DNA from 3 places in the Actinomadura rugatobispora genome. Region 1 is predicted to be linked to each of the others. Evidence: riboswitches for the same ligand, from Rfam matches in the RefSeq annotation. Region 1 holds a riboswitch; each other region holds the start of a gene.
What was found. Region 1 has a riboswitch for thiamine pyrophosphate ahead of ACZ466_RS20945 (purine-cytosine permease family protein). Riboswitches for the same ligand answer to the same signal wherever they lie in the genome.

Region 1 (7,624 bases):
TCGAACGGGATGGTGAGCATCTCGCCGACCGCGGGCATCTCGAACGGCAGCTCCTTGCCGAGCGCCTGCTCCGGCGGGATCCCGGTGAGCGCGTGCGCGGCCGGGTTCCACTGCCGGACCAGGCCGTCGCGGTCGAGGACGGCGATCCCGTCCGCGCTGGAGTCGATCACCGCCCGCTCGTGCGCCCGCTGCCGGACCACCTCCTCGTAGGCGACCGCGTTGCCGACCGCCACCCCGGCGTGCCCGGCCAGCAGCTCCAGCAGTTCCAGCTCGCGGTGTCCGACCTTGCGGCCGGAGAACAGCGCGTACAGCGCCCCGTACGGCCTGTTCTGCAGGAACGACAGCCCCAGCGCCACCGTGTGCAGTCCGGGCAGCTCCGACCAGATCAGATCGCCCAGCCGCTGCCGGCCGGTGGCCAGCCGCACCGCCCGGCCCGACCGCAGCAGCTCGCCGACCAGGCTGGAGCGCAGGTCGGCGGTGGCGCCGCGCATGTGGTCGGGCAGCCCGGTCATGTTGACCAGCCGCAGCCGCTCGCCCTCGATCCGGACGAACCCGGCCGCGTCGGCGCCGGTCAGCTCGATCAGCGCGGCGGTGATCCGGTCGAGCACCACGCCCAGGTCGAGTTCGGCGTTGAGGTCGGCGACGATGTCGTTGAGGCGGCGCACGAGCCGGGCCCGTTCGGCGGTGTGGTGCTGGGCGACCTCGTCCTCCTCGACCGGGTGGTAGACGCCCACCCAGCCGAGCGGGGCGCCGTCGCCGTCCTGCAGGAGGCTGGTGTCGATCCGCACGTCGATCAGCCGCCCGTCGCGGTGGAACCGGCGGGTGGCGATGGAGATGCGGCCGCCGTCGCCGCCCTCGCCGGTGCGCCGGGTCAGCAGCCGCTCCTGGACGGCGTTCTGCTCGGCCTTGAGCTCGTCCGGGACGATCGGCGGCGGCCGGCCGATGACCTCGGCGGCGCTCCAGCCGAACATCCGCTCCGCCGCCGGGTTCCACACGGTGACGTGGTAACCGTTGTCGACGGCCACGATCGCGTCGGCCGCGCACTCGATGACGGCGCGGGCGATCGGGTCGTGAACGGTCTGCACGTCTGTCATCGTGCCACTGCGACTCGGGGCCGCGCCGGGCAACCGCCCTGGAAAAGTTCCCACCCCGCCTTCCGGCCTGAGGGAAGAACACCACGTCAGGGCACGGAAAGCGGGCGAAACGCCGGTCACCGGCGGTCTCCGGCCGTCAACGGCGGCGCAGGCGGCCGACCAGGATCGCGGCGAGCCCGGCCAGCAGGAAGGAGAACAGCGAGGCGCTCATCCAGGTCTGCGGCGTGAAGCCCAGCGCGCCCTGCACGTCCTGCCAGAAGGCCGCCCACCAGCTCACCCCGCCCGGGTAGATCAGCTGGTAGGCCACGAAGCCGATCGCCCAGGCCGCGATCATCCCCCAGCGGGACGGGGCGTTGCGCGAGGTGTCCCAGCCGAGCCGGTCGGCGTCCGCCGTCCCGATGGCGGCCCGCCACCGGCCCCGGCCGAGGAAGAAGTCGGCGGCCAGCACGCCCAGCATCGGCACGAACACCGACCCGATCAGGGACAGGAACGCCGCGTAGTCCCCGATGTCCAGCAGCAGCGCCAGCCCGGTGATCCCGGCGCCCAGCGCGACCGTCAGCACGCGGCGGTCGGCGCGCGGGATCAGGTTCTGGATGGACACCGCCGTGGAGTACACGTTCGCGAACGACTGGTCGGCCTCCCGCAGCACGAACACCGCGAAGAACAGCACGCCCAGCGTCACGCCCAGGAACGGGTCGAACACCTTGGAGGAGTCCCCCGCGACCAGGGCCAGCGCCAGCAGCCCCAGCACGTAGGCGAAGATCTGCGTGGCGGAGTAGCCGACCGCGGCCGCGCCGAACGCCCCGCGCGCGCTGCGGGCGTGCCGGGTGTAGTCGGCGGCCACCGGCACCCAGGAGATCGACACCGCCAGCGCCGCGTCCGCCCCGATCCAGAAGCCGCCCCACGACCCCACGGTCAGGTCGGGCAGCGGCTCGCGCAGCAGCTGGACGTAGAAGTAGACCAGCGCCACCATCACGGCGGCGGTCACGTAGCGGCGCAGCAGCCGGACCGAGCCCAGCGGCCAGATCGTCAGCGCGGTGGTGAGGATCCCGGCCGCGATCACGTACCCCCACCGGGGTATCCCGTCCCACAGCGTCCGGGCCGCGTCCGCGATCACGATCAGCTCGAACGTGCCCCAGCCGATCAGCTGCGCGATGTTGAGGACGGTCGGCACGTACGACAGCCGGGCGCCGAAAAGGCCGCGCAGCAGCACCATCGCCGGCTGCCCGGTGCGCGCGCCGGGCGCCGCGGCCAGGCCCAGCATCAGCCCGCCCAGGACCGTTCCCACGACCATCGCGACGATCCCGGCCGCGATCGACAGCGTCGGCCGGCCGTTCTCGTCGGGGGCCAGCACGGTGTACGCGCCGGAGAACGCGAAGAGGCTGACGCCGAGGTTGGCCCAGAACGCGCCCTGGTCCCAGAAGCCGAGGGCCTTGGGGGCGGGCTCCTCCAGGGTGAAGGGCACCTCGGCATGCGGGCGCGGCCCGTTCTTGGGGCGCGGTTCGGCCTTGGACGTCATGGGACACGCTCCCTACGCCGGCATTACCCGGACAGGTTCATGCGGTCGGCGACGCCCTACAGGTCGCCCTCTCAGCCCGGTCGGCCCGAGCTCCCGCGGATATCGGTCGAGCCAATCGTAGCTAGGCGAAACCGGCCGAACCACCCCCGGTCCGGCACATTCGTCACGCCCGCCTCGCTCGTCCCATGAGACCGGTGGTCAGGCCACGTACGGCGGTGCCCCCGAGTCGGTCTCCATCGGGCGCCCGGTCTCCACCCAGCGCTTCATGCCGCCGTCGACGTTCTTGGCCAGCCAGCCCGCCTGGTTGAGCGCGACGGTCACCTGGGCCGACCGGACACCGGACCGGCAGATCACGTAGACCTCCTGGTCGCGCGGCACCTCGGCGGCGCGGTCGCTCAGCCGCCCCATCGGAATGTGCACCGCGCGGGGCGCGTGACCGGCGTCCCACTCGTCCTGCTCCCGCACATCCAGCAGGTACGCGTCCTGCGGAACGTCCTTCGCGTCAACCGCCGGGACATCGTCCCCGAAAATCATCACACCCCCATGGAACCCTGCGGACCCTGCCCGCGTCGAATCACGCATGCGGTATCGGACGCTCCTTTTCACGACGCCCGGGCTCGCCATGATCCTGTCATTGGCGGCCTGCGGCTCAGAACAGGCCACGAGCAACCCCGCTGACCAGCCCTCGGCCACGACGTCCGTCCAGCCCTCCGGGTCCCCGGAGGCGAAGAACACCCTGACCGTCCAGGTGAAGGCCTCGGCCCAGGCCCCGGCCACGACCTGGACGCTGAGCTGCGATCCGGCGGGCGGGGACCATCCGAAGGCCCAGCAGGCGTGCGCCGCGCTGGCCAAGGCCAAGGACCCCTTCAAGCCCACGGCCCCCGACCAGATGTGCACCAAGATCTACGGTGGTCCGGAGATCGCCACGGTCAAGGGCACCTGGCACGACAAGCCGATCGACGCGAAGTTCACCCGCGCCGACGGCTGCGAGCTGCACCGGTGGACGCAGGTCGCCCCGCTCCTGGGCGACGTGCCGAAGGTCCGCTGACAGCCCGTTCGCCCGACAGAACGACGACCCCGCCGACCACACCCCGCCGACGACGACCCCGCCAACCGCACTCCCCGGCCGCCGAGCCCGCCGACCCGGGCCCGGCGGCTACTTCAGGAGGCGGGACATCCTGCGGTCGGCGAGCGGTTTGCCCCCGGTCTGGCAGGTCGGGCAGTACTGCAGCGACGAGTCGGCGAACGACACCTCGCGGATCACATCCCCGCAGACGGGGCATTTCTCGCCGGTACGGGCGTGCACCCGCAGCCCGGTCTTCTTCTCGCCCTTGAGGTCCTGGGCGGCCAGGCCCCGGGAGCGCTCGACCGCGTCCCGCAGCGTCCCGACGATCGCCTCGTGGAGGGTGCGCACGTCGTCCTCGGTCAGCGATGAGGCGATCTTGAACGGGGACATCCGCGCGACGTGCAGCACCTCGTCGGAGTAGGCGTTGCCGATGCCCGCGACGACCTTCTGGTCGCGCAGCAGCCCCTTGATCTGGGTGCGCTTGCCGCCGACGATCGCCGCCAGCGCCTCGGGCGTGAACGCCTCGTCCAGCGGGTCGGGGCCGAGCGTCGCCACGCCCGGGACCTCCCGCGGGTCGCGGACGACGTAGACGGCCAGGCCCTTCTTGGTGCCGGCCTCGGTGAGGTCGAAGCCGGAGCCGTCGTCGAGGTGGACGCGCAGCGCGAGCGGGTTCTTGCCGCCGGGCCGCGCGGGCTTGGCGGGCATCTCCTCGCGCCACCGCAGCCACCCGGCCCGGGCCAGGTGGACGACCAGGTGCAGCCCGTCCACGTCGATGTCGAGGAACTTGCCGTGGCGGGCGACGCCGGTGACGGTCAGGCCGCCGAGCGCGGTGACCGGCGGGTCGTACGTCTTCAGGGCGGAGATGGCGAGAACATCGACTCGGGCGACGGCGTGTCCGGCCGCGCGCTCGCGCAGGAATCCGGCGAGCGCCTCGACCTCGGGTAGTTCAGGCATGGCTCAAGTATCCGTGACGGAGGTGTCCACAACCCTGTGGAAACCTGTGGACAACACTGTGGACGACCGGGCGCGGGCCCGGGTGTTCGACACTTTCAGGGGATAGAGCTCAGCAAACAGGGACAAAATTCCATGAAGATCGTCCACTCGCCCGGTCGCGGGGGTGTGGATAACTTCGTGGACGACCCCGCGGGGCGGGTGCGCGCCCGGTCTCCGCGGCGGCGATGTGACCCGGATCGCGAAATAACCCCTAGGGGGTACGGGTTGTCATGTCGTGAACGTTGTGCCACCATCAGAACCGTCAGATACCCCCCAGGGGTAAATAGAGAGGGAGTGCCGATGAGCACCGCCACCTACACCGTCACCGGAATGACCTGCGGGCACTGCGTGAACTCGGTCAAGGAGGAGGTGGGCCAGGTCGCCGGCGTGAGCGAGGTGGCCGTCGACCTCGCGACCGGCCGGGTGACCGTGACCAGCGCAGCGCCCCTCGACGTGGCCCAGGTCCGGGCGGCCGTCGAGGAGGCCGGATACGAACTGAAGGCGTGAGGATGAGATGAACACCGCGACCAAGCTGGGAGCGTACGCCCTGGGCCTGGCCGCCGTCTTCGGCGGCGCCCTCGGGGCCGGCACCGTCGTCGGCCCCGTGGGCGCCACCACCGAGACCGCGCAGCACAAGGGCGGCGGCGGTCACGGGACGGGCGGCGGCGCGCAGGCCGGCGGGGGACACGGCGGCGGCCACGGAACCTCCGGCGGCGATACCCCCTCCCCCGTACCCGGCGGCCTCCAGGTCTCCCAGGACGGCTACACCCTCCGGCCGGAGACCACCACGGTCGAGCCGGGCGAGAAGACCGACTTCCGCTTCACGGTGGACGGCCCGGACGGCAAGCCCGTCACGCGGTACACGCTGCTGCACGGCAAGAAGCTGCACCTGATCATCGCTCGCCGCGACCTGTCGGGCTTCCAGCACCTGCACCCGGCCGAGGCCGGCGGCGGCGTCTGGACGATCCCGCTCACCCTGCCCGACCCGGGCGCCTACCGGTTCTTCACCGACGTCCAGCCCGAGGGCGCCAAGAAGCAGCTGACCCTGGGCACCGACGTCACCGCCCCCGGCGACTACCGGCCGCGGAAGCTGCCGGAAGCCGGACAGGTCGCCGAGGTCGACGGCTACGAGGTGAAGCTGGACGGGCGACTCGTTCCGGGCCGCTCCAGCAAGCTGACCCTGACCGTGAGCAAGGACGGTGAACCGGTCACCGACCTGGAGCCGTACCTGGAGGCGTACGGCCACCTGGTGGCGCTGCGCGATCGGGACCTGGCCTACCTGCACGTCCACCCGGACGGCGAGCCGGGCGACGGCAAGACCCGGCCGGGGCCGTCGATCACCTTCTACGCTGAGGTGCCGAGCACCGGCGCGTACCGGCTCTACCTGGACTTCCAGCACGGCGGCACGGTCCGTACGGCCGAGTTCACCGCGACGGCCGGGGACCAGGGGACCCCCGTCCCGCCCGCCGAAACCGGCGACGGGCACGGCGACGACCACGAGCACAACTGACATCTCGCACGACGATGCAAGGAGGAGGGGCGATGGCTTCCGGCGACGCGCTGGACCGGGTCGAGCTGGCGATCGGCGGGATGACGTGCGCCTCGTGCGCCGCCCGTGTCGAGAAGCGGTTGAACAAGCTGGAGGGCGTGACCGCGACGGTCAACTACGCCACCGGGAAGGCGCGGGTCGACTACCCCGAGGGCGTCAGCGTCGACGATCTGATCGCCCAGGTGGAGAAGGCCGGATACACCGCCGAGCCGCCCCCGCCCCCCGATCCGGACCCCGGGCCCGGGGCGGATCACGCCGATGACGACGGGCTGCGGCCGCTGCGGCAGCGGCTGGTGACCTCGATCGTGCTGGCGGTGCCGGTGATCGCGCTGGCGATGGTCCCGGCCTGGCAGTTCGAGTACTGGCAGTGGCTGTCGCTGACGCTGGCCGCGCCGGTCGTGGTGTACGCGGGCTGGCCCTTCCACAGGGCCGCCTGGACGAACCTGCGGCACGGCGCCGCGACCATGGACACGCTGGTGTCGCTGGGCACCCTGGCCGCGTTCGGCTGGTCGCTGTGGGCGCTGTTCTTCGGCACGGCGGGCGTGCCGGGCATCCGGCACGGCTTCGAGTTCTCCATGACCCGCTCGGACGGGTCGATGAACATCTACCTGGAGGCGGCCGCGGGTGTGATCGCCTTCATCCTGGCCGGGCGCTACTTCGAGGCCCGTTCCAAGCGCCGTGCCGGTGCGGCCCTGCGCGCCCTGCTGGAGCTGGGCGCCAAGGAGGTCTCGGTCGTCCGGGACGGGGGCCGCGAGGAGCGCGTCCCGGTCGAGCGGCTGGTCCCCGGGGACGTGTTCGCGGTCCGCCCGGGGGAGAAGATCGCCACCGACGGGCAGGTCGTGGAGGGCTCCTCGGCGGTGGACGCCTCGCTGCTGACCGGCGAGTCCGTCCCGGTCGAGGTCGGGCCGGGCGACGCGGTCACCGGCGCCACCGTCAACGCGGGCGGGCGGCTGCTGGTCCGGGCGACCCGGGTCGGAGCCGACACGCAGCTGGCGCAGATGGCGCGGCTGGTGGAGGAGGCGCAGAACGGCAAGGCGCGGGTGCAGCGGCTGGCCGACCGGATCTCCGGGGTGTTCGTCCCGATCGTGATCGCGCTGGCCGCGGCGACCCTGGGGTTCTGGCTGGGCACCGGCACGGGCACGGCGGCGGCGTTCACCGCCGCGGTCGCGGTGCTGATCATCGCCTGCCCGTGCGCGCTGGGCCTGGCCACCCCGACCGCGCTGATGGTCGGCACGGGACGCGGCGCCCAGCTGGGCATCCTGATCAAGGGCCCGGAGGTGCTGGAGTCCACCCGCGCCGTCGACACCGTCGTCCTGGACAAGACCGGCACCGTCACCACCGGCCGGATGGCCATGGTCGGCGTGGTCACCGCCGAGGGCGTGGACGAGGCCGAGGTGCTGCGG
Region 2 (7,624 bases), 5.9 Mb from region 1:
TCTGGCGGAAATTGAGGTTGGGGTCGTCCAGGCTCCGCACCGGCCCGGTGTTGTACAGGAAGGTGTCACCGTTGCGGAAGGCGTCCTTGAAGGTGAACCGGTAGGTCCACTCCGGCAGGGAGTCGCCGTCGTTGTCGACGTTGATCTCGTACCGCGCGTCGTGGGCGAACTTATTGAAGTTCGGCCCGCCCGCGGGCTCCTGGAACGGGAGGAAGTTGGCGACCAGCGTGGTGGTGTCGGGCCGGTCCGGGCTGACGAAGGCGTACACGTCGGTGTTGTCGTACTGCGGCTGCCCGGAGATCAGCGGCGCCTCGCGGTGGCTGGAGGCGGTGGCCGCGCCGGGCTGCAGGCCCGCGAGTCCGCTCGCCGCGAGGGCCGCGCCCGCGGCCAGCAGGGCGGCGGTCCGGAACCGGGCCGTGTGGGGTCGTGACATCGCTGCGTCCTTTGCGCGTGTCCGGCGGCGCCCTGCGCGGCACCGCATCCGACCCGCCTTTCGGAACGCGGGGCCGTCCCGGATGGCCCGATGGCCGCATGGGGCCAGATCCCAACCCGGCCCGCCGGACGGGCGTCTCAGTCGCAGCCGAGCGTGGCGGCGGCGTGCAGCAGGTCGGCCGCCAGCGCGGTGTCACCGTCCGCGACGTGCGGGAACGTCTCCGGTCGGCGGCGGTTGGCCACCAGCCGGCAGAAATCCTCCGCGCCGGCCGTGACGGTCACGTCCACGGCGGCCGCCGTGCCGGGCCCGCCCGGCGGGGGAAGGGCCCCGGGGGCCAGCGGGGCGACCCATGCGCCGCCGCCCGGCCCGGTCAGCCTCAGCCGCGCCGTACGGCCCGGACGCGCCCGCCCCGACGCGCGCATCGCCTGCGGCAGCATCGGCACCGCCATCTCGACGATGAGCCGCAGATGCCCGCCCGGCGGCGGCTCGGCGGGGCGGCCCACGACGGCGCGGATGTCGTCGGCGTGCGTCCAGGTCTCGAACGTCCGCTGCACCAGCCCGGTGCGCGCCGGAGCGCGGACCGGCCGGGCCCCGGCCAGCGACGCCTCGCGCTCCAGTAGGCGCACGTCGGCGCCGAAGCCCCGCACGACGGCGTCGGCCTGCGCCCGCCACACCCCGCGCGGGCCGGGGGCCGCGCGCGCCGGGACGAGCCCGAGATCGCCCGCGAACGCCGCGTCGTTCCCGATCAGATGGTCGACCAGGCGCCGGACTGAGCCGTACCCGGGCAACTCGGGCAGCGGCGCCCGCCAGTCGGCGGCCGTCAGCGAGGCCAGCAGCGCGTCCATGCGCGCCACCTGCCGCGCGTACGCGCCCGCCAGTTCCTCGGACACGCCTACCGCGACGCCCGCGCGGCGTCTGCTCAGCGCGGCCGACAGCACCGTCGCGCGCAGTTCCGCCGGCGGCGCGGCCGATGTGACCGCCGCCAGCAGCCCAGCGGTGTCGCGGAGCCGGACGGCCTCCTCGGAGCAGCCCGCGCAGGAGGCGACGTGCTCGGCGATCCGGGCGGCCTCTTCGGGCGGGCAGGAGTCCAGTGCCCAGGCGGCGAGAGCCCCGTCCACGTCAGGATGTCCTTCCTCGCTCAAGCCCGGCCTCCTTCCGAAAGTACGCCGCCCCCGCCCGTTCCACCAGTCGCCGGTACGTGCGCGGGCACCGCGCCCGCGGCCGCGCGGGCGCTCACGAGGTGAGCCCTTCGCTTTCCAGTTCGCGCGCCAGCCGCGCGAGCGCGCTGCGGATCCGCGACTTGGCCGTCCCCTCCGGGATCCCCAGCCGTGCCGCAACCTCGCGGTAGGTCAGGCCGTGGTAGTAGGCCAGTTCCAGGACCTCGCGCAGATTCGGCGGAAGGCCCTGTAACCCGCGCCGCACCCCGGCCGCCAGCTCCCCTTCGAGGACTTCCTCCTCCACGCCGGGCCGCCCGTTGCCGTCCGGGGCCGTGACCGGAGGCGGCCGCCGGTGGCGGCTCTCACGGCGCACCCAGTCGACCGCGCGGCGGTGCGCCAGCGTCGCCAGCCACGTGCGCAGCGACCCCTTGGCCGGGTCGAACGCCAGCGGACGCTCCCACAGCCCGACGAACACCTCCTGGGTCACGTCCCCGGCCGCGTCCGCGTCCGCCGTCACCCGCCGGGCCAGCCCGAACACCAGCGGAGAGAACAGGTCGTACACCTCGGCCAGCGCCGTCTCGTCCCCGGCGGCGAGGCGCGCGCGCAGTTCCTCGTCGCGGGCCACCGCGGGTCCAGGCGCGTCCACCGGCTCCACCACCCGTCCTGACCGACCACAGGTCCGCGCACGCCGCGGCGGGCGGCGCCGCCCCATCCTCTCCCGATCCCGCCCGTTCGCGCAGCGGTGATCCGCCGGACGCGCGCGGACCCGCGCGGACCCGTGGCCGTCCGGCCGCTCAGTCGGCGATCGGGAGATAGATCCGGTTGCCGGCGGAGGTGAACTCCGCCGCCTTGTCGCGCAGCCCGGCCTCCAGCGCCTCGTCCTCCGGCAGCCCGTGCTCCCCGGCGTACCGGCGCACATCCTGAGTGATCTTCATCGCGCAGAAGTGCGGGCCGCACATCGAGCAGAAGTGCGCCGTCTTGGCCGGGGCCGCCGGCAGCGTCTCGTCATGGAACGCGCGCGCCGTGTCCGGGTCGAGGGCCAGGTTGAACTGGTCCTCCCAGCGGAACTCGAACCGGGCGTCCGACAGCGCGTCGTCCCAGGCCTGCGCGCCCGGATGGCCCTTGGCCAGGTCGGCGGCGTGCGCGGCGATCTTGTAGGCGATCATGCCCGCCTTCACGTCGTCGCGGTCGGGCAGCCCCAGATGCTCCTTGGGCGTCACGTAGCACAGCATCGCGGTGCCGTGCCAGCCGATCATCGCGGCGCCGATCGCCGAGGTGATGTGGTCGTACCCGGGCGCGATGTCGGTCGTCAGCGGGCCCAGCGTGTAGAACGGCGCGTCGTCGCACCACTCCCGCTGCCGGTCCACGTTCTCCTTGATCTTGTGCATCGGGACGTGGCCGGGGCCCTCGTTCATCACCTGGTTGCCGAACTCCGCCGCGATCCGGGTGAGCTCGCCCTGCGTGCGCAGCTCGGCGAACTGCGCCTCGTCGTTGGCGTCGGCGACGCAGCCCGGCCGCAGCCCGTCGCCCAGCGACCAGGTGATGTCGTAGGCCGCGAAGATCTCGCACAGCTCCCGGAAGCGGGTGTAGAGGAAGTTCTCCTCGTGGTGCGCCAGGCACCAGGCCGCCATGATCGACCCGCCCCGGGACACGATGCCCGTCCTGCGCCGCGCGGTCAGCGGCACGTACCGCAGCAGCACGCCCGCGTGCACGGTCATGTAGTCCACGCCCTGCTCGGCCTGCTCGATCACGGTGTCGCGGAAGACCTCGTAGGTGAGCGCGGCCGGATCGCCGCCGACCTTCTCCAGCGCCTGGTACAGCGGCACCGTGCCGACCGGCACCGGCGAGTTGCGCAGGATCCACTCCCGGGTGGTGTGGATGTCCCGGCCGGTCGACAGGTCCATGATCGTGTCGGCGCCCCAGCGGGTCGCCCAGGTCATCTTCTCGACCTCCTCCTCGACGGAGGACGCCACCGCGCTGTTGCCGATGTTGGCGTTGACCTTCACCAGGAAGTTCCGCCCGATGATCATCGGTTCGATCTCGGGGTGGTTGACGTTGGCGGGCAGCACGGCCCGTCCCGCCGCCAGCTCCGCCCGCACGAACTCCGGCTCGACGCCCTCGCGCAGCGCGACGAACTCCATCTCCGGGGTGATCTCGCCGCGCCGCGCGTAGGCCCGCTGCGTCACCGCCTCCCCGGTCGCCCGCCGCGGCCGTCGCGGCGGGAAGGCCGCGGCGTCGCGCAGCGGATCGCCGGAGCGCCGCCCGTCGTCCTCCGGGCGGGCCGCCCGCCCCTCGTAGGCGGCGGTGTCGCCGCGTCCGGCGATCCACGCCTCGCGCAGCGGCGGGAGCCCGCGCCGCACGTCGGCCTCGTAGGCGGGATCGGTGTACGGGCCGGAGGTGTCGTACAGCACCACCGAGGCCCCGTTGGTCAGCGGCACCTCCCGCATCGGCACGCGCAGACCCTCGCGCGAGCCGGTCAGGTACGTCTTGCGGGCAGGCCGAACCGAGCCGTCCTTGGTCATGACTGGATCTCTCCCTACGCCGGCATTACCCGGTCAGGTTCCAGCGGTCAGCGGCCGTGCCAGCCGCAATCTCAGCCCGGTTCGCCGGGCCCCCGCGATCTGTCGGGCACGACGTTAACCTTTCGCCCGCGCCGGCGTCCACCGGGGGCGGTTTGGGGGAGCGGGCCGGGTCGGGCAGGATTGCTGGTGTGTTGATCAAAGCCCGGGTGCGGGATGTGACGCTGGACACCCTGCTCGCCGGGGTCCTGGCGGCGGGGGCGCTGGCCGCCGCGGTGGCCTGGCCGGGCGTGCGGTCCCTGGACCCGCTCGGCGCGCTGCTGCTGGCCGGGGCGCACGTGCCGCTGGCCTGGCGGCGCCGCCGGCCCGGGCTCGCGCTGGCCCTGGTCGTCGCGGTGGCGCTGCCGTACCACCTGCTGCAGTACCAGCACCACGCCGCCGCCCCCGCCGAGGTGTTCGCGCTGTTCACCTTCGCGGTGATGGGACGCCGCGTGCGCACGGTGCTGTTCGGCACGGCCGCGCTGCTGCTGGTCTGCGCGGTGCTGTTCTCCATGGGCGCCAGCGGGCGCAGCGGGCTCGAGCAGATCGGCGTGATCGAGGCCATCGTCGGAGTGGTCGTCGGCGTGCAGACCTGGCGGGTTCACCGGGCCCGGCTGGCCGCGGCCACCGAGCGGGCCGAGCGCGCCGAGCGGACCCGCGAGGAGGAGGCCCGGCGGCGGGTCGCCGAGGAGCGCCTGCGCATCGCCCGGGACCTGCACGACCTGCTCGCCCACAGCATCACCGTGATCGGCGTCCGGGCCGGGGCCGCGGCGCACCTGGTGGCCTCCGGCCGTCCCCTGGACCGCGCCGAGATCGCCGGATGCCTCAACGAGATCGCCGCGACCTGCCGCGACACCCGCACCGAGCTGAGGGCCACCCTCCAGGTGCTGCGCGAGGCCGGGGACGGCGCGCCGGGGGCGGTGCCGCCCGGCGCGGCCGGCATCGCCGAACTGGTGGACGCCGCGCGGGAATCCGGGCTCGCCGCCGTCCTGGAGGAGCGCGGCGCCGAACGGGAGGCGCCCGAGGTCGGGATCGTGGCCTACCGGATCGTCCAGGAGGCGCTGACCAACGTGGTCAAGCACGCCCGGGCCGGCTCGGTCGAGGTCCTGCTGGAACGCGCCGCCGGGAACCTGCGGATCACCGTCGCCGACGACGGCCGCGGACCCGCCGCGCCGGGCGGTGCAGGTGCCGGGGCCGACGCGGGCGCCGGGACGGGCGCGGGCTTCGGGATCGTCGGGATGACCGAGCGCGCCCGCAGCGTCGGCGGAACGGTCGAGGCCGGACCCGGCCCCGCGGGCGGGTTCGTCGTGGCGGCCGTGCTCCCGCTCGGCGCCGGCGACGGCACGGGCGGTGACCGGCACGCCCGTGACCAGGGCGCCGGCCGCCCCGCCGACGCCCGGTAGGCCGGGGCCGCCGGCCCCGGAGGGGGGCCGGGGCGCCGAGGGCCTCGCCCACCCTGACGATAAGGTCGGGGCATTGGGGGATAGGGGAGGCGACGCGTCAGTGAGCCCTGATGTCGACAGGCCACCGGAGCCGGGCGGGGGCCCGGTCCCCGAGACCGGGTCGGCCGCTGCGGCGGAGGCGGTGTCGGGACGGATCTGGACGGTGCCGAACGCGCTGAGTTTCGCCCGGCTGCTGGGCGTGCCGCTGTTCCTGTGGCTGGTCCTGATCGAGGCCGACTGGTGGGCCCTGGGCGTGCTGGTGTTCGCCGGCCTGTCGGACTGGCTGGACGGCAAGCTGGCCCGCGCGCTGGAGCAGACCAGCAAGCTGGGCACCGTGCTCGACCCGGCCGCCGACCGGCTCTACATCCTGGCGACCCTGGCCGGGCTGACGGTCCGCGACATCATCCCGCTGTGGCTGGTGGCCGTGCTGGTCGCCCGGGAGGCGGCGATCGTCCCGATCGCGCCGATCACCCGCAGACTGGGGTACTCGGGCACGCTGCCGGTGCACTTCGCGGGCAAGGCCGCGACGCTGTGCCTGCTGTACGCCTTCCCGCTGCTGCTGCTCGGCGACCACGAGGGCTGGGCGGCCACCGCCGCGAAGGTCATCGGCTGGTCGTTCGCGATCTGGGGGACGTTCCTGTACTGGTGGGCGGCCCTTCTCTACTGGGAGCAGACGCGGCGACTGGTGCTGGCCGGCCGCGCCGGCCCCCCGGGGCCCCCGCCGCGCCCGCCCGGAGAGAGCGACCCGGGCCGCCCGCCCGGCGAGACCGATCCGGGACCTCCGGCCGGCGACCCGAAGGGAGCGCGGACACCGCGATGAAGGCCGTTGTGATGGCGGGCGGCGAGGGGACCCGGCTGCGCCCGATGACCGCCAACCAGCCCAAGCCCCTGCTCCCTCTCGTCAACCGGCCGATCATGGAACATGTGCTGCGCCTGCTCAGGCGGCACGGGTTCGGCGAGACCGTGGTGACCGTCCAGTTCCTGGCCGCGCTGATCCGCAACTACTTCGGCGACGGCGAGGAGCTCGGCATGGCGCTGAGCTACGCCACCGAGGAGATCCCGCTCGGCACCGCCGGCAGCGTCCGGAACGCCGCCGAGGCGCTGCGCGACGACCGCTTCCTGGTCATCTCCGGGGACGCCCTGACCGACATCGACCTGACCGACATGATGCGCTTCCACCGCGACAACGGCGCGCTGGTCACCATCGGGCTCAAGCGCGTCCCCGACCCGCTGGAGTTCGGCATCATCATCGTCGACGACGCGGGCCGCGTCCAGCGCTTCCTGGAGAAGCCGACCTGGGGCCAGGTGTTCTCCGACACCGTCAACACCGGCATCTACGTCATGGAACCCGAGGTGCTCGACCACGTCGCCGACGGCACGGCCGTCGACTGGTCCGGCGACGTGTTCCCCGCGCTGCTGGCCGCGGGCGCCCCGCTCTACGGCTACGTCGCCGACGGCTACTGGGAGGACGTCGGCACCCACGCCAGCTACATGAAGGCCCAGGCCGACATGCTCTCCGGCCTGGTCGACGTCGACATCGACGGCTTCGAGCTGTCCCCCGGCGTGTGGGTCGGCGAGGGCGCCGAGGTCGACGCCGAGGCCGTGCTCAAGGGCCCGCTGTACATCGGCGACTACGCCAAGGTCGAGGCGGGCGTGGAACTGCGCGAGTTCACCGTCCTCGGCAGCAACGTCGTCGTCAAGGAGGGCGCCTTCCTGCACCGCGCCGTCGTCCACGACAACGTCTTCATCGCCCCCTCCACCAACCTGCGCGGCTGCGTGATCGGCAAGAACACCGACATCATGTCCGGCGCCCGCGTGGAGGAGGGCGCGATCGTCGGCGACGAGTGCGTCATCGAGGCCGAGGCCTACGTCTCCAGCCAGGTCAAGGTGTACCCGTTCAAGACGATCGAGGCCGGCGCGGTCGTCAACACCAGCGTCATCTGGGAGTCCCGGGGGCAGCGCAGCCTGTTCGGCCCGCGCGGGGTGTCCGGCCTGATCAACGTGGAGATCACCCCGGAGCTGGCGGTCCGGCTG
Region 3 (7,624 bases), 3.4 Mb from region 1:
ATCTGGAGGGGCCGCTGCGCGAACTGGCCGCGCGCTGCCTCGACAAGAACCCCGCCGCCCGGCCCACCGCCCGCCAGCTCGTGCGGGCGCTGCGGGAGGGTCGGGCCCCCGTGCCCAAGCCGCGGCCCAAGCGCATCCCGCGCTACCGGTGGCGGATGATGGTGGCGCTCGCCGCCGTCATGGCGGCCGGATTCGTGCTGGGCATTCTCTTCTAGAGCTTCTAGAGCTCCGCGGCCCGGATCACCAGTGCGGCGGGCGGTCCTCGGTCAGGCGCGTGTCGTCGTCGCCGCCGCGCCAGTCACCCCAGCCGGCGTCGGTGTCGTCGGAGGTCTGGTCCGGCAGGATCTCCAGGTCGTCGTCGGACAGATCCACCGGGCGCTCGTCATCGGGTCCCAGGCTCATGGCCCCATTCTCGGGCATCGGCGGTCATGATCGACCGCCGATGTGATCCAGCGCACCGAGTGATCCGCCCCACCCGCCGGGTCAGGGCCGCCGCGGGGGTCAGCCTGCCGCGGGCAGCCGCCGGGACAGCTCCTCCGCCGCCGCCCGCGGGTCGGCGGCCTCGGTGATCGCCCGGACGACCACGATCCGGCGGGCGCCCGCGTCCAGCACCTCGGCCACGTTGCCGGAGTCGATCCCGCCGATCGCGAACCAGGGGCGGACCTCGCGCCGCGCCGCCACGTACTCCAGCAGCTTCACGCCCGGCGCCGCGCGGCCCGGCTTGGTCGGCGTCGGCCAGACCGGCCCGGCGCAGAAGTAGTCGACGCCCGGTTCGGCGGCGGCCGCGGAGGCCTGCTCGTCGGAGTGCGTGGACCGGCCGATCAGGATGTCCTCGCCCACGATCGCGCGGGCGGCCGGGACCGGCAGGTCGTCCTGGCCCAGGTGCAGCACGTCGGCCTGCACCGCGTGCGCGATGTCGGCCCGGTCGTTGACCGCCAGCAGCGCCCCGTGCCGGTCGCAGGCCTCCCGGAACACCCGCAGGTGCTCCAGCTCCTGCCGCGCCTCCAGCCCCTTCTGCCGGAGCTGGACGATGTCGACGCCGCCCGCGAGCGCCGCGTCGAGGAAGCCGGGCAGGTCCCCCTGGCGCTCCCGGGCGTCCGTGCAGAGGTAGAGGCGGGCCCGGCTGAGCCGGGCGCGCAGGGCGACCGCGCGGTCGGAGAGCAGATGCCTGGACACGGTGAAGGCGGGTTCCTTCCGCGGTCGGGAGAGACGATCAATGCGATGACGGGGCCGCACGCGGCGGCGTGGCCGCCGCGCGTGACCCCGTCATCCTGTCATGTGCGTTCCGCCGGACCCCGTCCGGTGGCGCCCCTCAGAACGCCAGCGCCTGGGCCCTCCGCCGGACCTCGGTGCCGCGGTTCTCACTGAGCGCCTGGACGGGGGTGCCGGGCAGCGTGTCGTCGGCGGTGAACAGCCAGCGCAGCGTCTCGACGTCGTCGAAGCCCGCGTCCGACAGCAGCGTCAGCGTGCCTGGAAGCCCCTTGATGACCTGCCCGTCCTTGATGAACTCCGCGGGCACCATCGGGGCGCCGTCGCGGCGGACCGCCAGCAGCTTGCGCTCGCTGAGCAGCTGCTTGACCCTGCTTTGCTTGATCCCGAGGGCTTCGGTCGCCTGCTTGAGGGTGAGCCACTCTCCGACGAGGGAGTCGGTCCGGGGATCGAGAGCGCTTTCTACGGTTGCGTGCAGTTGCGTCACGCCCCCTGCCTACCACGCCCCCATGTCGCTCAAACCCTCAGGAGTCCCCTCCAGTCCGCACCGCGTCCTTGAGGGGGGTGTCCGGGTCCGCGACGGCCTCCGGGTCGACCGGCGTTCCGGCGGCGATCAGCCGCCTGGCCTGCATCACGTCGCGCGGGCGGCCGACGGTGAGGACGGCCTCAAGCCGGTCGCCCGTGAGCCAGCAGACGGCCCACTTGGCCCCCGCCGGGTCGCCCCGGTGGACGAGGCGCTCGGCGGAGGGGTGGTGGCCCGCGTACTGCACCATCCGGCCGAACTGCTCCGACCAGAAGTAGGGGACGGCGTCGTAGGACGCGTCCTGGCCGAGGAGGGTCGCGGCGGCGACGTCGGGGGCGTTCAGGGCGGTGTCCCAGTGCTCGATGAGCAGGCGGCGGCCGTACCGCTCCGACCACCAGGCGGCGCAGTCGCCGACCGCCACGATGTCGCGGCGGGCGGGGCCCTCCCCGACGGTGGCGCGGAACGCGGCGTCGGTGACGATCCCGCCCTCGGTGAGCAGGCCCGAGCCGTCCAGCCAGTCCAGCCGGGGGCGGACGCCGACGCCGACCACGACCTCGTCGGCGGCGATCCGGTCGCCGTCGGCCAGGGCCAGGCCGCCGGGCTCGATCGCGGCGACCTTGACGCCGGTGCGCAGTTCCACGCCCGCCTCGGCGTACCAGGGGGCGGTGAGCCCGCCGACCTCCGGTCCGATCGCGTTGGCCAGCGGGGTGTCGGCCGCCTCGACGACCGTGACCGCGCAGCCCTTCCTGGCCGCGGTGGTGGCCACCTCGGCGCCGATCCAGCCCGCGCCGACGATGACGACGCGGGCGCCCACGGTCAGCCGGCCGCGCAGGGCGCGGGCGTCGTCGATGGTGCGCAGCACCCGCTGGGGCCCGTCGCCGGGCAGCGTGACGGGGGTGGCGCCGGTGGCGATGACCAGCCCGTCGAAGCGCAGGTCGCCGGCCGTGGTGGCGACGGTGCCGCCGCCTCCGGGCTCGGGCGCGGGGCGCAGCGCGGTGGCGCGCTCGCCGAGCAGCAGCCGGACGCGCAGCGCGTCCCAGTCGGCGTCGACGGTCGTGTCGTCCCGTTCCCCGGCCAGCACCGCCTTCGACAGCGGCGGCCGGTCGTAGGGCCGGTGCCGCTCCTCCGAGACCAGGGTCAGCTCGCCCTGGAATCCCTTGGCCCGCAACGCCTCGACGGCGCGCACCCCGGCCAGCCCGCCGCCCACCACGACCACGCTCTCCATGTCGGCACACCCTAGTCGGCGGCCGGAAGCGACCCGCGGGCGACGTAGGCTTGGGGGGAAAGTGCGCGGGAGTCCGGTACGACCGGGCTGAGAGGGCGGCTAGGACGGGCCGCCGACCGCTTGGACCTGATCCGGATCATGCCGGCGAAGGGAGCGGGATGGACATCGCGATCATCGGCGCGGGCGTCATCGGCCTGGCGACCGCCTGGCGGGTCGCGGCGCGCGGCGCCGCCGTCACCCTGATCGACCCGGCCCCCGGGAGCGGCGCCACCGCCGTCGCGGCGGGCATGCTCACCCCGGTCAGCGAGCTGAACTACGGCGAGGAGCCGCTGCTGCGGCTGGGCCTGGCCTCCCGCGACCGGTACGGCGCGTTCGCCGCCGAACTGGAGGAGGACACCGGGCTGCCGACCGGCTACCGCTCCGACGGGCTCCTGGAGGTCGCCTTCGACGCCGACGACCTGCGGCATCTGGACGATCTGCGCCGCTTCCAGGAGTCGCTCGGCATCCCCGTCCAGGCGCTGACCGGCCGCGAGTGCCGTCGGCTGGAGCCGATGCTGGCGCCGGGCGTGCGGGGCGGGCTGCTGGCCCCCGAGGACGGCGCGATCGACCCCAGGCGGCTGGCCCCGGCGCTGCTGGCCGCCGCGGAGCGGCACGGCGCGCGGCTGGTGCGCGAGCGGGCCGCCGCCGTGATCGTCGAGGGCGGCGCCGCGGCGGGGGTGCGGCTGGCGGGCGGCGCCGAGATCCGCGCCGACCGGGTGCTGCTGGCCGCCGGGCCGTGGTCGGGCGACCTGGAGGGGCTGCCGCCCGGGATCGTTCCACCCGTGCGCCCGGTGAAGGGGCAGGTGATCCGGCTCCGTACCAGGGTGCCGTTCCTGCGGCGCTGCACCCGCGGCGTGGTCAGGGGCTCCCCGATCTACCTGGTGCCGCGCGAGGACGGCGAGGTGGTGGTCGGCGCCACGCAGGAGGAGATGGGCTTCGACACGCGGGTGACGGCCGGGGGGCTGTGGGAGCTGCTGCGCGACGCGCGCGAGCTGCTGCCGGGCATCACCGAGCTGGAGTTCGCGGAGGTGTCGGCGGGGCTGCGGCCCGGCTCGCCCGACAACGCCCCGGTGATGGGGCCGGCGGCGCTGCCCGGCCTGGTCATCGGCACCGGCCATTTCCGCAACGGCATCCTGCTGACCCCGGTCAGCGCGGACATCCTTTCCGAGGCGCTGCTGGAGGGCACGGTGCCCGAGGTCGGAGCCGCGTTCACCCCCGACCGCCTGGTGGCGGCGCCATGACCGAGGAGACGACGACGATGATCAACGTGGTGGTCAACGGGGAGCCGCGCGAACTGCCCGGGGACACCACCGTGGCGGACGCGGTCGCCGCGGTGACCGGGCGCTCCGGCCCGGACGCCTCGGGCGTGGCCGCGGCGCTCAACGACGAGGTGGTACGGCGGTCCGACTGGGCCGCGACGACGCTGGCGGAGGCGGATCGGCTCGAGGTGCTGACCGCCGTGCAGGGAGGCTGAAGGTGGATCCCCGGGCGAACGACGACACGCTGGTGATCGCGGGCGAGGAGATCGGCTCGCGGCTGATCATGGGCACCGGCGGGGTGCCCAGCATGAGCGTGCTGCGCGAGGCGCTGCTGGCGTCGGGCACGACGCTCACCACCGTCGCGATGCGGCGGGTGGACCCGTCGGCCCGCGGCTCGGTGCTGGACGTGCTGCGCGACTGCGGGATCAGGGTGCTGCCCAACACCGCCGGCTGCTTCACCGCGGGCGAGGCGGTGCTGACCGCCAAGCTGGCCCGCGAGGCGCTGGGCACCCCGTGGGTGAAGCTGGAGGTCATCGCCGACGAGCACACCCTGCTGCCCGACCCGATCGAGCTGGTCGAGGCGGCCGAGCAGCTGGTGGACGACGGCTTCACGGTGCTCCCGTACACCAGCGACGACCCGGTGCTGGCGCGCCGCCTGGAGCAGGTGGGCTGCGCCGCGGTGATGCCGCTGGGCTCCCCCATCGGCTCCGGCCTGGGCATCCGCAACCCGCACAACATCGAGCTGATCGTGGAGGGCGCGGGCGTCCCGGTGATCCTGGACGCGGGTCTGGGCACGGCCAGCGACGCCGCGCTGGCGATGGAGCTCGGCTGCGACGCGGTGCTGCTGGCGACGGCCGTGACCCGGGCGCAGCATCCGGCGCGGATGGCGGCGGCGATGCGGCACGCCGTGGAGGCGGGGCGGCTGGCCCGGCAGGCCGGCCGGATCCCGATGCGCCGCTACGCGCAGGCGTCCTCGCCCTGGGAGGGCATCGCCACCGGACAGTGAAGCATCGTTAAAACGTCCCCGGAGAAATATTCGCTGGACCTGAAAGATCGCCGCACCTCAAACTGGGCGTGTCCAACTGCAACCGCACGGAATCGTTCGGTGTCGGTGGAAGAAACAGCGACTTAGGGTGCGGCGCATGGACCAGGAGGAATCGGCCGCCGGGCGACTCGCCATGGCGGCCGCGGGCGTCACCGTCGTGCTGTGGGCGTCGGCGTTCGTGTCGATCCGCAGCGCGGGCGAGGACTACAGCCCCGGCGCCCTGGCGCTGGGGCGGCTGCTGTCGGGCACGGTGACGCTGGCCGTCATCTGCCTGGTCCGCCGGGCGGGATGGCCGCCGCGGGCGGCCTGGCCCGGGATCGCCGCCTCGGGCGTGCTGTGGTTCGGCCTCTACATGGTGGCGCTGAACTGGGGCGAGCAGCAGGTGGACGCGGGCACCGCCGCGATGGTGGTCAACGTCGGGCCGCTGCTCATCGCGCTGCTGGGCGGCTGGCTGCTCAAGGAGGGCTTCCCCCGCGGGCTGCTGGCCGGGATGGCGGTGTCGTTCGCCGGTGCGGTCGTGGTCGGGTTCTCGATGTCGGGCGAGGGCCGCTCGCCGGTGCTGGGCGTGCTGCTGTGCCTGGTCGCGGCGGTGACGTACGCGGCGGGCGTGGTGAGCCAGAAGCCCGCGCTGCGGCACGCGAGCGCGCTGCAGGTCACCACCTTCGGCTGCGCGATCGGGGCGCTGGCCTGCCTGCCCTTCGCCGGGCAACTGGCGGGCGAGGCCGCCGGCGCCTCCACCGCCGCGACGCTCAACATGATCTACCTGGGCGTCTTCCCGACCGCGCTGGCCTTCACCACCTGGGCGTACGCGCTGGCCCGGACGTCGGCGGGGCGGATGGGCGCCACGACGTACGCGGTCCCGGCCCTGGTGGTGGTGATGTCGTGGGCGGCGCTCGGCGAGGTGCCCGGCGCGCTGACGCTCGCGGGCGGCCTGCTCTGCCTGGCCGGGGTGGCGGTCTCCCGCCGCCGCGGACGTCCGAAGGTAAAATTTTCGGACGAAAGCCCCATTACCGGACCAACTCCCCTGGAACCCGGACGGGCGGGCGAAGAGGCCGTACGATGAGGGCCGGCGGCCTGAGAAGGCCCGACCCCGCCGCCAAGATCAGCCGGGGAGGTCATCCTCCCGGCTGATGGGAACCGCCCGGGAAGGCCTTTACACTCGCTCTGATGGACACTACGGTCGCTGATCCCCTCGTCGGGCGCGTGCTCGACGGGCGCTACCGCATCGAGTCCCGGATCGCGCGCGGCGGGATGGCCACGGTCTACGTGGCCCGCGACATCAGGCTCGACCGCACCGTGGCGATCAAGGTCATGCACGCCGGCCTGGCCGCCGACGACGAGTTCGTCCGCCGCTTCATCGGCGAGGCCAAGGCCGCCGCCGCGCTGTCCAACCCCAACGTGGTCGCCGTCTACGACCAGGGCACCGACGGCGAGCACGTGTACCTGGTGATGGAGTACGTCCGCGGCCGCACGCTGCGCGACCTCCTCACCGCACGCGGACGGCTCGGCCCCCGCGAGGCCCTGGAGGTCATGCAGCCGGTGCTGGCCGCGCTGGGCGCCGCGCACCGGGCCGGGCTGGTGCACCGCGACGTCAAGCCCGAGAACGTGCTCATCACCGAGGACGGCCAGGCCAAGGTCGCCGACTTCGGGCTGGCCCGGGCCGAGACCGCGTCCGGGATGACCAAGACCGGCATGATCATCGGCACCGTCGGCTACCTCGCCCCCGAGCAGGTGCTGTCGGGCAGCGCCGACGTCCGCTCGGACGTCTACGCCGCCGGCACCATGCTGTTCGAACTGGTCACCGGCGAGCTGCCGCACCAGGGCGACACGCCCCTCGCGGTGGCCTACAAGCACGTCAACGAGACCGTCCCGCCGCCGTCCACCCTGGTGCCGGGCCTCCCGCACCGCCTGGACGCGCTGGTCACCCGGGCCACCGCCCGGCAGCCCGCCGACCGCCCGCAGGACGCCAACGCCATGCTGGCCGAGGTGGCCGAGGTGCACGCCGGCCTCCCCCGCGACATCGACGAACGGATGCCGCAGGGGGGCACCGCCGTCATGCCCGCGGGAATGCCACCGGACCGCACCCGGATGTTCGACGCCCGCACCGCGCCCACCGGAGCGCCGCCGCCACCGCCGCGGCGCACCCCCGCCGACCGCGCCATCGGCGCCCTCACCGGCCGCTACGTGCTGATCGCCATCGGCGCGATCGCGGCGGTGGTCCTCGGCTGGGCCGTGTGGTACCAGACCTCCGGCCAGTACGACCGCGTCCCCGAGCAGATCATCGGGATGCGCGTCGCCGACGCCCGCGACCAACTGGAGCAGGG

Region 2: linked by a shared signal. The riboswitch ahead of thiC (phosphomethylpyrimidine synthase ThiC) and the one ahead of ACZ466_RS20945 (purine-cytosine permease family protein) in region 1 are both predicted to bind thiamine pyrophosphate.
Region 3: linked by a shared signal. The riboswitch ahead of thiO (glycine oxidase ThiO) and the one ahead of ACZ466_RS20945 (purine-cytosine permease family protein) in region 1 are both predicted to bind thiamine pyrophosphate.

What each region holds. Positions count from the first base shown of each region.
Region 1 covers NZ_AP029191.1:4,731,500-4,739,123, reverse strand. The annotation lists gene ACZ466_RS20950 (PAS domain-containing sensor histidine kinase) at 1-1,094, opposite strand, end outside; gene ACZ466_RS20945 (purine-cytosine permease family protein) at 1,231-2,613, opposite strand; TPP riboswitch at 2,606-2,720, opposite strand; gene ACZ466_RS20940 (rhodanese-like domain-containing protein) at 2,812-3,144, opposite strand; gene ACZ466_RS20935 (SSI family serine proteinase inhibitor) at 3,194-3,661, shown strand; gene ACZ466_RS20930 (Fpg/Nei family DNA glycosylase) at 3,770-4,633, opposite strand; gene ACZ466_RS20925 (heavy-metal-associated domain-containing protein) at 4,973-5,179, shown strand; gene ACZ466_RS20920 (hypothetical protein) at 5,187-6,182, shown strand; gene ACZ466_RS20915 (heavy metal translocating P-type ATPase) at 6,215-7,624, shown strand, end outside.
Region 2 covers NZ_AP029191.1:11,279,139-11,286,762, reverse strand. The annotation lists gene ACZ466_RS50585 (DUF4331 family protein) at 1-433, opposite strand, end outside; gene ACZ466_RS50580 (maleylpyruvate isomerase family mycothiol-dependent enzyme) at 571-1,575, opposite strand; gene ACZ466_RS50575 (RNA polymerase sigma factor) at 1,667-2,236, opposite strand; gene thiC (phosphomethylpyrimidine synthase ThiC) at 2,385-4,112, opposite strand; TPP riboswitch at 4,107-4,218, opposite strand; gene ACZ466_RS50565 (sensor histidine kinase) at 4,301-5,551, shown strand; gene ACZ466_RS50560 (CDP-alcohol phosphatidyltransferase family protein) at 5,733-6,410, shown strand; gene ACZ466_RS50555 (sugar phosphate nucleotidyltransferase) at 6,407-7,624, shown strand, end outside.
Region 3 covers NZ_AP029191.1:8,083,668-8,091,291, reverse strand. The annotation lists gene ACZ466_RS36330 (serine/threonine-protein kinase) at 1-215, shown strand, start outside; gene ACZ466_RS36325 (hypothetical protein) at 241-402, opposite strand; gene thiE (thiamine phosphate synthase) at 502-1,176, opposite strand; gene ACZ466_RS36315 (Rv2175c family DNA-binding protein) at 1,313-1,696, opposite strand; gene ACZ466_RS36310 (NAD(P)/FAD-dependent oxidoreductase) at 1,734-2,957, opposite strand; TPP riboswitch at 3,013-3,127, shown strand; gene thiO (glycine oxidase ThiO) at 3,116-4,237, shown strand; gene thiS (sulfur carrier protein ThiS) at 4,234-4,470, shown strand; gene ACZ466_RS36295 (thiazole synthase) at 4,473-5,261, shown strand; gene ACZ466_RS36290 (DMT family transporter) at 5,398-6,363, shown strand; gene pknB (Stk1 family PASTA domain-containing Ser/Thr kinase) at 6,468-7,624, shown strand, end outside.